DNA from 2 places in the Pseudomonas sp. DP-17 genome. Region 1 is predicted to be linked to the other one. Evidence: riboswitches for the same ligand, from Rfam matches in the RefSeq annotation. Region 1 holds a riboswitch; the other holds the start of a gene.
The links. Region 1 has a riboswitch for manganese ahead of MJ122_RS20695 (sodium:calcium antiporter). Riboswitches for the same ligand answer to the same signal wherever they lie in the genome.

Region 2: it holds a riboswitch for manganese, as region 1 does, so the genes downstream of both, MJ122_RS05050 (TMEM165/GDT1 family protein) here and MJ122_RS20695 (sodium:calcium antiporter) in region 1, are expected to answer to the same signal.

The regions. Positions count from the first base shown of each region.
Region 1 is NZ_JAKSXG010000013.1:89,866-94,903, forward strand. Features, by position in the region: gene MJ122_RS20690 (carboxyl transferase domain-containing protein) at 1-2,752, shown strand, start outside; yybP-ykoY riboswitch at 2,790-2,961, shown strand; gene MJ122_RS20695 (sodium:calcium antiporter) at 3,014-4,027, shown strand; gene MJ122_RS20700 (type 1 glutamine amidotransferase domain-containing protein) at 4,114-4,791, shown strand; RNA gene ssrA (transfer-messenger RNA) at 4,866-5,038, shown strand, end outside.
Region 2 is NZ_JAKSXG010000001.1:1,074,425-1,079,462, reverse strand. Features, by position in the region: gene MJ122_RS05065 (M48 family metallopeptidase) at 1-271, shown strand, start outside; gene MJ122_RS05060 (NAD-dependent epimerase/dehydratase family protein) at 350-1,333, shown strand; gene MJ122_RS05055 (ketosteroid isomerase-related protein) at 1,493-1,936, opposite strand; gene MJ122_RS05050 (TMEM165/GDT1 family protein) at 2,037-2,618, opposite strand; yybP-ykoY riboswitch at 2,625-2,829, opposite strand; gene MJ122_RS05045 (amino acid permease) at 2,874-4,331, opposite strand; gene MJ122_RS05040 (class I SAM-dependent methyltransferase) at 4,451-5,038, opposite strand, start outside.

The DNA.
Region 1 (5,038 bases):
CACTGACGCCTACGCCCGCTGCCAGGCCGAAGCCCGGGCTGCCTTTGGCGATGATCGTCTGTACGTCGAGCACCTCATCCAGCGCGCCCGCCATATCGAGGTGCAGGTGATCGGCGACGGCCGCACCGTCAGCCACCTGTGGGAACGCGACTGCACCCTGCAGCGGCGCCACCAGAAGTTGCTGGAGATCGCCCCCAGCCCCAACCTGCACCCACGCCTGCGCGGCGCCATCCTCGCCGCCGCCGTGCGACTGGCCGAAACGGTGGGTTATCGAGGCCTGGGCACCTTCGAGTTCCTGATCGACGAGGACAGCGGCGACTTCGTATTCATGGAAGCCAACCCACGCCTGCAGGTGGAACACACCATCACCGAAGCGGTGACCGGCATCGACCTGGTCCAGGCACAACTGCGCATCGCCGCCGGCGCCAGCCTCGCCGAACTGAACCTGACCCAGGCCGAGATTCCGGCGCCACGCGGCCACGCCCTGCAACTGCGGATCAACCTGGAGAGCATCGCCAGCGACGGCACGCCCCACCTCGCCTGCGGCACCCTCAGCGCCTACGAGCCGCCCAGCGGCCCCGGTCTGCGCGTGGATGGCTACGGCTATGCCGGCTACCGCAACAGCGCCGGCTACGACTCGCTGCTGGCCAAGCTGATCGTCCACGGCAACGGTGGTTATCCACAACTGGTGCAGCGCGCTTACCGTGCTCTGTGTGAGTTCCGCCTCGAAGGCGTGGCGAGCAACATCCCTCTGCTGCTCAATCTGCTGCGCCAGAGCGCAGTGGCCGACAACCAGGTCACCACCCGCTATATCGAAGAACACCTGGCCACACTACTGGGTGCACAACAGCATGCGCATCCGCACCGCTTCTTCAGCCATGCCGGTGCAACCGCGCCAGCCCAGCGCACCACCGAAGTGCCATCCGGGTGCCTCCCGCTTGCTACGCCCAGCGCAGGCGTACTGGTCAGCCTGAGCGTGGCCCCTGGCGATGCGGTCGCCCAGGGCCAGGCCATCGCCGTCGTCGAGGCGATGAAGATGGAATTCGAAGTGAAAGCCAGCGCCAGTGGCATCGTCCACAGCCTCGCCGCCACCCCGGGCGACAGCCTCGGCGAGGGAGACGCGCTGCTGTTCGTCGAGCCCGCGGATATCGAGGCGCAGGACCATCAAACCAGCACCTCCATCGATCTCGACGCCCTCCGCGCCGACCTCGCCGAAGTCATTGAGCGCCACGCCATCGGCCTTGACGAGCGACGTCCGGAGGCTGTCGCCAAGCGCCACAAGATCGGCAAGCGCACCACCCGCGAGAACCTCGCCGACCTGCTCGATGACGGCAGCTTCATCGAGTACGGCGCGCTGGCCATCGCTGCACAGCGCCGTCGCCGCAGCGTCGAGGAACTGATCGCCAGCAGCCCCGCCGACGGCCTGGTCAGCGGCCTGGGCAGCATCAACGCTGCGCAGTTCGGCGACGACAAGGCGCGCTGCCTCGTGCTGGCCTACGACTACACGGTGTTTGCCGGTACCCAGGGCGTGATGAACCACAAGAAGACCGACCGCATGCTGCACCTCGCCGAGCAATGGCGCATCCCATTGGTGCTCTACGCGGAAGGTGGCGGCGGGCGTCCGGGCGACACCGATTTCGTCGGCGTGGCGGGACTGGACAACATGAGCTTCGTCGGCCTGGCGCGACTCTCCGGACTGGTGCCGCTGGTGGGCGTGGTCTCCGGCCGCTGCTTCGCCGGCAACGCGGCGCTGCTGGGCTGCTGCGACGTGATCATCGCCACCCGCGATACCAGCTTGGGTATGGCCGGCCCGGCAATGATCGAGGGCGGCGGCCTGGGCAGGTTCGCCCCCGAGGAAGTCGGCCCCAGCGACGTACAGAGCGCCAACGGCGTAATCGACGTCCTGGTGGAAGACGAGGCTGAAGCCACCCGCATCGCCCGCCAGTACCTCGCCTATTTCCAGGGCGACACTCCAGACTGGCAGTGCGCCGACCAGCGCCTGCTGCGCCACGCGGTGCCGGAGAACCGCCTGCGCGTCTACGACATCCGCCAGGTCATCGAGCAACTGGCCGACAGCGGTTCGGTGCTGGAGCTGCGCCGGCATTTCGCCGCCGGCATGGTCACCGCGCTGGTGCGTATCGAGGGCAAGCCCTTCGGCCTGATTGCCAACAACCCCATGCATTTGGGAGGCGCCATCGACGCCGAGGCGGGCGACAAGGCCGCGCGCTTCATGCAACTGTGCGATGCCTTCGATCTGCCGATCATCTCGCTGTGCGACACCCCCGGCTTCATGGTCGGCCCGCAAGCAGAGAAGACCGGCACCGTGCGCCACGTCTCACGGATGTTCGTCACTGCCGCGAGCCTGACCGTGCCCTTCTTCACGGTGGTCCTGCGCAAGGGCTACGGCCTCGGCGCGCAGGCCATGGCCGCCGGAAGCTTCCACGCCGCGCTGTTCACCGTGGCCTGGCCCAGCGGCGAGTTCGGCGCCATGGGATTGGAGGGAGCGATTCGGCTTGGCTACGCCAAGGAGCTGGCCGCCATCGAGGACGTGCAGGAACGGCAAAAGCTCTTCGACAAGCTGGTGGCCGCCGCCTACCGCAACGGCAAGGGGCTGAACATGGCGAGCTACCTGGAGATCGACGACGTCATTGACCCGGCCGACACCCGCCGCTGGCTGCTGCGCGGGCTGGCATCGACGCCCAGGCCTGCTCCGCGCCAGGGGAAAAAGCGCCCACTGATCGATACCTGGTGACGCCCGGGTTGAGCTGCCCGGCCAATCCGCTAGAATGCGCGGCGTCATTGGGGAGTAGCCGACCGTTTCGTGAACGGGGGCGACGTCAACACACTTGGCCCACAGGCCATGGCGTCGCCAGCAGCTGAGCCTGGCAAGACCTTTGACCACGGGATCTCCGCAACGGCCGGGGAGATGCGTGGTCATGGGTACTACACCGGCCGGGAGCTTCACCGTGATTCACCACCCCACTCTTCGCTCCACCCGCCTGGAGCCGCGCGCATGCTGACCTTCCTTCTCGAACTGCTCGGCATGCTGCTGGTGATCCTGATCGCCGCCGAACTCTTCACTAACGCCCTGGAACACTTCGGCGAGCGCCTGGGAATTTCCGAAGGCGTCACCGGTTCGCTGTTCGCTGCCGTCGGCACCGCCCTTCCGGAAACCCTGATCCCGTTGCTGGCATTGTTCGCCGGCACCAGCAACGTCAACCTCAACGAGGAAGTCGGTGTCGGCGCGATCCTCGGCGCACCGCTGATGCTCTCCACCCTGTCCACCTGCCTGATGGCCTGCTTCGCCTGGCGCGGGCGCGGCCTGCTCGGACGCATCCGTCCCGAGCGTACCGGCCTGCAGCGCGACCTGAACTTTTTCCTGGTGGCCTTCAGCTTCGCCGCCATCGCCATGTTCGTGCCGGCCGAACTGCGCGGCGTACGCATCGCCCTCAGCATGCTGCTGGTGCTCACCTACATCGGCTACATCACACTGACCCTGCGCGCATCGCAAGGCCTGGTGGAAGACGGCCACGGCACCGAAGCCGACCACCGCATGTACCTGTCGCGCATCGGCCTGCCGACCAACCTCGCCAGCATCCTGCTGCAACTGTTGCTGGGCCTGGCGCTGCTGGTGCTGGGCGCCAAGGGCTTCATCCATGGCGTGGAAGGCCTGTCGCACATCCTGGGCATCTCTGCCCTGTTGCTGTCGCTGCTGATCATCCCCATCGCCACCGAACTGCCGGAGAAGATCAACAGCATCCTCTGGGTGCGCCGCGGCAAGGACACCCTGGCCTTCGGCAATATCAGCGGCGCCATGGTGTTCCAGGGCACCCTGCTGCCCGCCATCGGCATCTTGCTCACGCCTTGGGAGCCGCGAATCGAGGTCCTCACTGGCGTGCTCGTCACCCTCGGCGCTGCGCTCTGGCTGCGGATCAACGCCCAGCGCGGCGCTGGCCTGCCCATCTGGGTACTCATGCTCAACGGCGTGCTGTACGCCGCCTATCTGGGTATCACCCTGTCGCGCTGACGCGGTCGGCTCATTGCCTACACTGACAGTCCGGGCTGCCGTTTCGGCGGCAGCCGCACGACTAGCGATACGCCGAAGGAGTGAGCATGAAAATCCTGGTAGTCCTGACCTCCCACGACCAGCTCGGCAACACCGGCAAGAAAACCGGCTTCTGGCTCGAGGAGTTCGCCGCGCCCTACTATGTGTTCAAGGATGCCGGCGCCAGCCTGACCCTGGCCTCGCCCAAGGGCGGCCAGCCGCCGCTCGACCCCAAGAGCGACGAGGAAGGCGCCCAGACCCCAGCCACCCTGCGCTTCCGCCAGGACAGCGAAGCCCAGGCCGCGCTGGCCAACACCGTGAAGCTCAGCGAAGTGAAAGCCGACGACTACGACGCGTTGTTCTACCCCGGCGGCCACGGCCCGCTCTGGGACCTGGCCGAGGACCGCACCTCGGTAGCGCTGATCGAGGCCTTCCACTCCAGCGGCAAGACCGTCTCCGCTGTCTGCCACGCTCCGGCCGTGTTCCGCCACCCGCGCGGCCTGGATGGCCAGCCGCTCGTGCAGGGCCGGCACGTCACCGGCTTCTCCAATAGCGAGGAAGACGCTGTTGGCCTTACCGACGTGGTGCCCTTCCTCGTCCAGGACATGCTCAAGGCCAACGGCGCTCGCTACAGCAAGGGCCCCGACTGGCAGAGCCACGTCGAGGTAGACCGCGGCCTGATCACCGGGCAGAACCCCGCCTCCTCCGAGGCCGTGGCCGAAGCCGTGCTGAAATTCCTGGCCTGACAACACCTTGCGCCGCCCCGGGTGGCTATCGGGGCGGCTTTACCGTAGAATGGACCTCGACCTTGAAAGGTTTTGGGGCCGATTAGGATTCGACGCCGGTAACAAAACTCGAGGGGCATGCCGAGTAGGTGACAGTTCTCGTAAATCAGCTGCCACAACTTTATAGTTGCCAACGACGACAACTACGCCCTAGCAGCCTAAGTGCCGCTAGCAGACCCTAGGGGATGCCTGTAAACCCGAAGATTAG
Region 2 (5,038 bases), on a different contig from region 1:
GGCCCATCAGGTGGTCGAGTACAGCCTGACCCTGCCCAACAGCCGGCAGAACGAGAACGAGGCTGACCTGATAGGCCTGGAATTGGCGGCGCGAGCCGGCTATAACCCCAACGCCGCGATGACCCTCTGGCAGAAAATGGGCCAGGCATCGAACGGCGATGCACCGCCGGAAATCCTCAGCACGCACCCGGCGGACAGCACGCGGATGGCCAACCTGCAGGCCGCCATCCCCAAGGTCATGCCGCTCTACGAGCAGGCCAAGACCCGTTAAGCAGTGGTTCGTGATTCTCTCGAACGGCCAAGGGTGGCGTAAGGTTGCGCTGCCCGATCCAGTGAACAGGGAGCACCCGTGAAAATCGCTGTACTTGGAGCCACCGGGCTCCTGGGCCACCATGCCGCCCGCGCGATCAAGGCGGCCGGCCACCAGTTGGTGCTGATCCACCGACCCTCGTCGCAGATCCAGCGCCTGGCCTACCTGGAGCCAGAGTGCCGGGTGGCCGAGCTTTTCGACCACCAGGGCATGGCCCGTGCACTCAGTGGGCTGGACGCAGTGATCTTCAGCGCCGGTTACTATCCGGTGCGCCCGCGTCGCTGGCAGGAAGAGGTCGCCAGCGCGCTGGACCTGACCAACCATTTCTACGCCGCCTGCCTGCAGGCGAAAGTGCCGCGCATCCTCTACGTCGGCTCGGCCTTCGCCATGCCCTCGCACCCGCAAGGGCTGCCGGGGCACGAGGGGCTGTTCTATGAAGGGCTGCCCACCGGCAAGAGTGCCTACGTCATGTGCAAATGGGCGCTGGACGAGCAGGCTCGCGAGCAGGCCCGCGGCGGCCTGCCGGTGGTCATCGGGATTCCCGGCATGGTCCTGGGCGAGCTGGACATCGGCCCGACTACCGGGCGCCTGATCACCGCCATCGGCCGCGACGAGATGCTGCATTACGTACCAGGCCGGCGGAACGTCATCGATGCTTCCGAGGCCGGGCGCGGTCTGTTGACGGCGCTCGAGCGCGGCCGGGTGGGGGAACGTTATCTGCTCACCGGGCATAACATCGAGATGGGCGCGTTGACCGCGACCATCGCCAGGCTGCTGGGCAAGCCCGCGCCGACCCCGATGCCGCTGCACCGTGCCCGCGCACTGGCGACGCTGGGCCGCTGGCGCTATCGCCTGACCGGCAAGATGCCGTTGCTGGACGACACTGCCATCGAGGTGATGGCCGGCGGGCAGTTCCTCGATGGCCGCAAGGCACGGGAGGAACTGGGCTTCGAGTCCCATGTGCCGCTGGAGGACACACTGGAGCGGGCCATTTCCTGGTTCCACGCCAACGATTACCTCTGATTGGCAACTCGTAGGATGGCGTGGAGCACAGCGATACCCATCAGCGCCGCGCATGGATTGCATGGGTATCGCTGCGCTCCACCCATCCTACAAAGACGTCGGCAGTTGTGCGTGAGCGCGGACCCAAAGAAAAAGCCCGGCAGATGCCGGGCTTTTTTGTCAGGGCAGTGCTTTCTCGGCGAAGGGCCGGTTGGGCAGCCCCATCTGCGCGCGGAAACTTTCCATGTCGAACAGCGTGCACAACTCCTGCACCTGATCCTGGCTGTTGAATACCCAGAAGCCCATGGCCGAGATGCTGACGATGCGGTCGCTGACCGGATACCCCAGCACCGGACGGGCGATGCTGCCCATCAGGGTGCTCCAGGTGAAGACCTTGTTGCCTTCGCGGATGCATTCTTCCACTGCCACTTCCAGGTCCTCCATGCCACTGCGGATTTCCTCCACCAGTGTCCGGTAGCCGGCATTGTCCAGCGGCTGGGCGGTGAAGGCACTCTTGTAGATGAAGTCCGGGCTGTGCAACTGCTCCACCAGCGCCAGGTGTCCCTTGTTCCAGGCGAGGTCGATGTGGTGGCGGGCGATTCGCTTCAGGTCTTTTTCCGGCATGGCGACGTCCTTTGTCATGGGAGGCTCAGGCGCCACTGTGTATCGCGGGCGATACACAGGCATTGGCCGGCGCGCCGGCCTCCTCGCGAAAAGCTGTCGGTCAGAATACCCCGGAGAGCTTCAGCGCATGGTAGATCGCGGCCAGGCCGAGGATGGCGAAGGCGGCGGCGGCCAGGCGACGAATCAGGTTCAGCGGCAGGCGCTCGGCGGCGAAGTTGCCGGCCAGTACCACCGGCACGTTGGCGATCAGCATGCCCAGGGTGGTGCCGATGACTACCAGCCAGAAATGCGGGTACTGCGCGGCCAGCATCACGGTGGCGACCTGGGTCTTGTCGCCCATCTCGGCGAGGAAGAAGGCGATCAGCGTGGTGAGGAAGGGGCCGAACTTCTTCAGCGAGCCCTCTTCGTCGTCATCCAGCTTGTCCGGAATCAAGGTCCAGCCAGCTACCGCCAGGAAGCACACGGCCAGTACCCAGCTCAGCGTGCTTTCCGAGAAGAACGAGGCGACCCAGCTGCCCACCGCGCCGGCGGCGAAATGGTTGGCCAGAGTGGCGGCGATGATCCCGGCGATGATCGGCCAGGGCTTGCGGAAACGCGCGGCGAGAACGAGCGCGAGCAGTTGCGTCTTGTCGCCGATTTCCGCGAGGGCAACGATCAGGGTGGGGACGAAGAGGGATTCCATCAGGCTTCCTAAAGGGGGCGGGTCGACTAAACACCATGACACGCGCCACCTGCCCGCCCCGGGTCAGGTTGCTCGTGTCATAGGTCTTGTCAAACCCCGGCCTGAACACTGCAGGCCTGGATCGTACGCGCCATGGTCTGCGGACCAAGTGTGTTGACGCGTACCGGGCGAGCAGGGCGCTCGCGGGAGACTACTCCCCTAGGACGGGGCGCATTCTGCCCAAGTCGCAGGACTTGGGCAAGCCTGCGCGGCAGATCAATCGCGGGCGGGGCGGATGTCCATGTCCTCGTAGCGGACGAAGCGGGTGCCGTTCTTGAAGCGGTAGCCCAGCCAGATCGCCAGGAACAGCGGGATGGTGATGTAGGTGGCAACGAGGCCGGCCCAGTCCACGTGATCGCCGACGAAGGCCTGGTAGTTCTGCCCCAGGGTGATGACCAGGCAGAGGCAGAAGGCGAAAAGCGGGCCGAAGGGGAACCACTTGGCGCGGTAGGGCAGGTCGTTGAGATTGCCGCCCTGCAGCACGAAGCCTTTGCGGAAGCGGTAGTGCGACACGGCGATACCCAGCCAGACGATGAAGCCGCACATGCCCGAGGCGTTGAGCAGCCAGGTGTAGACGGTCTTGTCGCCGATGAAGCTGGTGAGGAAGCACAGCGCGCCGATCAGCGTGGTGGCGTAGAGGGCATAGCGCGGCACGCCGCTTTCGGACACCTGGGTGAACAGGCGCGGCGCCTTGCCCTGGGTGGCCATGGTGTAGAGCATCCGGGTCGAGGCGTACATGCCCGAGTTACCCGCCGAGAGGATCGCCGAGAGGATCACCGCGTTCATTACGCCGGCAGCGGCAGCCAGGCCCGCGCGCTCGAACAGCAGGGTGAAGGGCGAGGTGCTGATGTCGCTGCTGTCGGTCTTGAGCAGGTTCGGATCGGTGTAGGGGATCAGCATGCCGATGACGAAGATCGACAGGATGTAGAACATCAGGATTCGCCAGAACACCTGGCGGATGGCGATGGGAATGGATTTTTGCGGATTCTCCGATTCGCCCGCGGCGACGCCGATCAGCTCGGTGCCCTGGAAGGAGAAGCCGGCGATCATTGCCACCCCGATCATCGCCTGCAGGCCGCCGACGAAGGGCGCATCCCCTGTGGTGAAGTTGCTGAAGCCGGGACTGTCGATACCATGCATGATGCCGATGATGCTGGCCAGGCCGATGCCGATGAAGACCACCACGGCCACCACCTTGATCAGCGCGAACCAGAATTCGCTCTCGCCAAAACCCTTCACCGAGAAGAAGTTGAGCATGAACATGATGCCGAGGAAACCGGCGCTCCAGACCATGCCCGAGACTTCCGGGAACCAGAACTTCATCACCAGCTGCGCGGCCACCAATTCGGCGGCGATGGTCACCGCCCAGTTGTACCAGTAGTTCCAGCCCATGGCGAAACCGAAGCCATCGTCGATGAAACGGCTGCCATAGGTACAGAAAGAGCCGGAATCGGGAATGTACGCCGCCAGCTCGCCGAGGCTGGTCATGAGGAAAAACACCATCAGGCCGATCAGCGCATAGGCCAGCAGCGCGCCGCCAGGACCGGCGGTGGCGATGGTGCTGCCGGAGGCGACGAACAGACCGGTGCCGATGGAACCGCCGATGGCGATCATGTTCAGGTGACGCGGCTTGAGAGAGCGCTTCAGATGATGTGGCTTCTCCTTGGGCCCCATGGCGAAAGTCAGTTCGACGTCATCTCTAATTCTTCGGTTCACAGGTGTCCTCGATAGTTCAGGGCGAGCGGCGATGCGCCGATCCAGCGGGCTGCGTGGAGTGTAGTGCGAGCCTTGGATCAGCGCCGGGCGCTGTAGATACGGAAGCCGTCGGCCTCGGCCAGGGTGCGGCAGGGACCCAGGTGCTGTTCGATCAGCGGCGGGTATTTCAGGAAGCTGTTGGCTACCAGGCGCAGCTCGCCGCCACTGGCCAGATGCCGGGCCGACTGGCGCAGCAGGTGCTCCGTGGCGGCGTAGCTGGTGTGCACGCCCTGGTGGAAGGGCGGGTTGCTGACGATGGCGGCGAGGCCTACCGGCGCGGCGTCGATGCCGTCGCCGGCGATCACTTCCCCGTCCAGGCCGTTGGCGGCGAGGGTCAGGCGGCTGCTCTCGATGGCGAAGGCGTCGACATCCAGCAAGGTCAGGCGGCTTTGTGGATAACGTCGCTTGAGCGTGGCGCCGAGCACCCCGGCGCCGCAGCCGAAGTCCAGTACGTGGCCGGCTGGCAACTGGTCCAGGTGCTCCAGCAGCAGCGCGCTGCCTCGGTCCAGGCGGCCATGGCTGAATACGCCGGGCAGGGTAACGACCTGCAGCGGGCCGTCGGCCAATGGCAGCTCGTAGCGTTGCGCAAGGGCATGCAGGTCAGGCGCTGCCGGTGCACCGTCGAT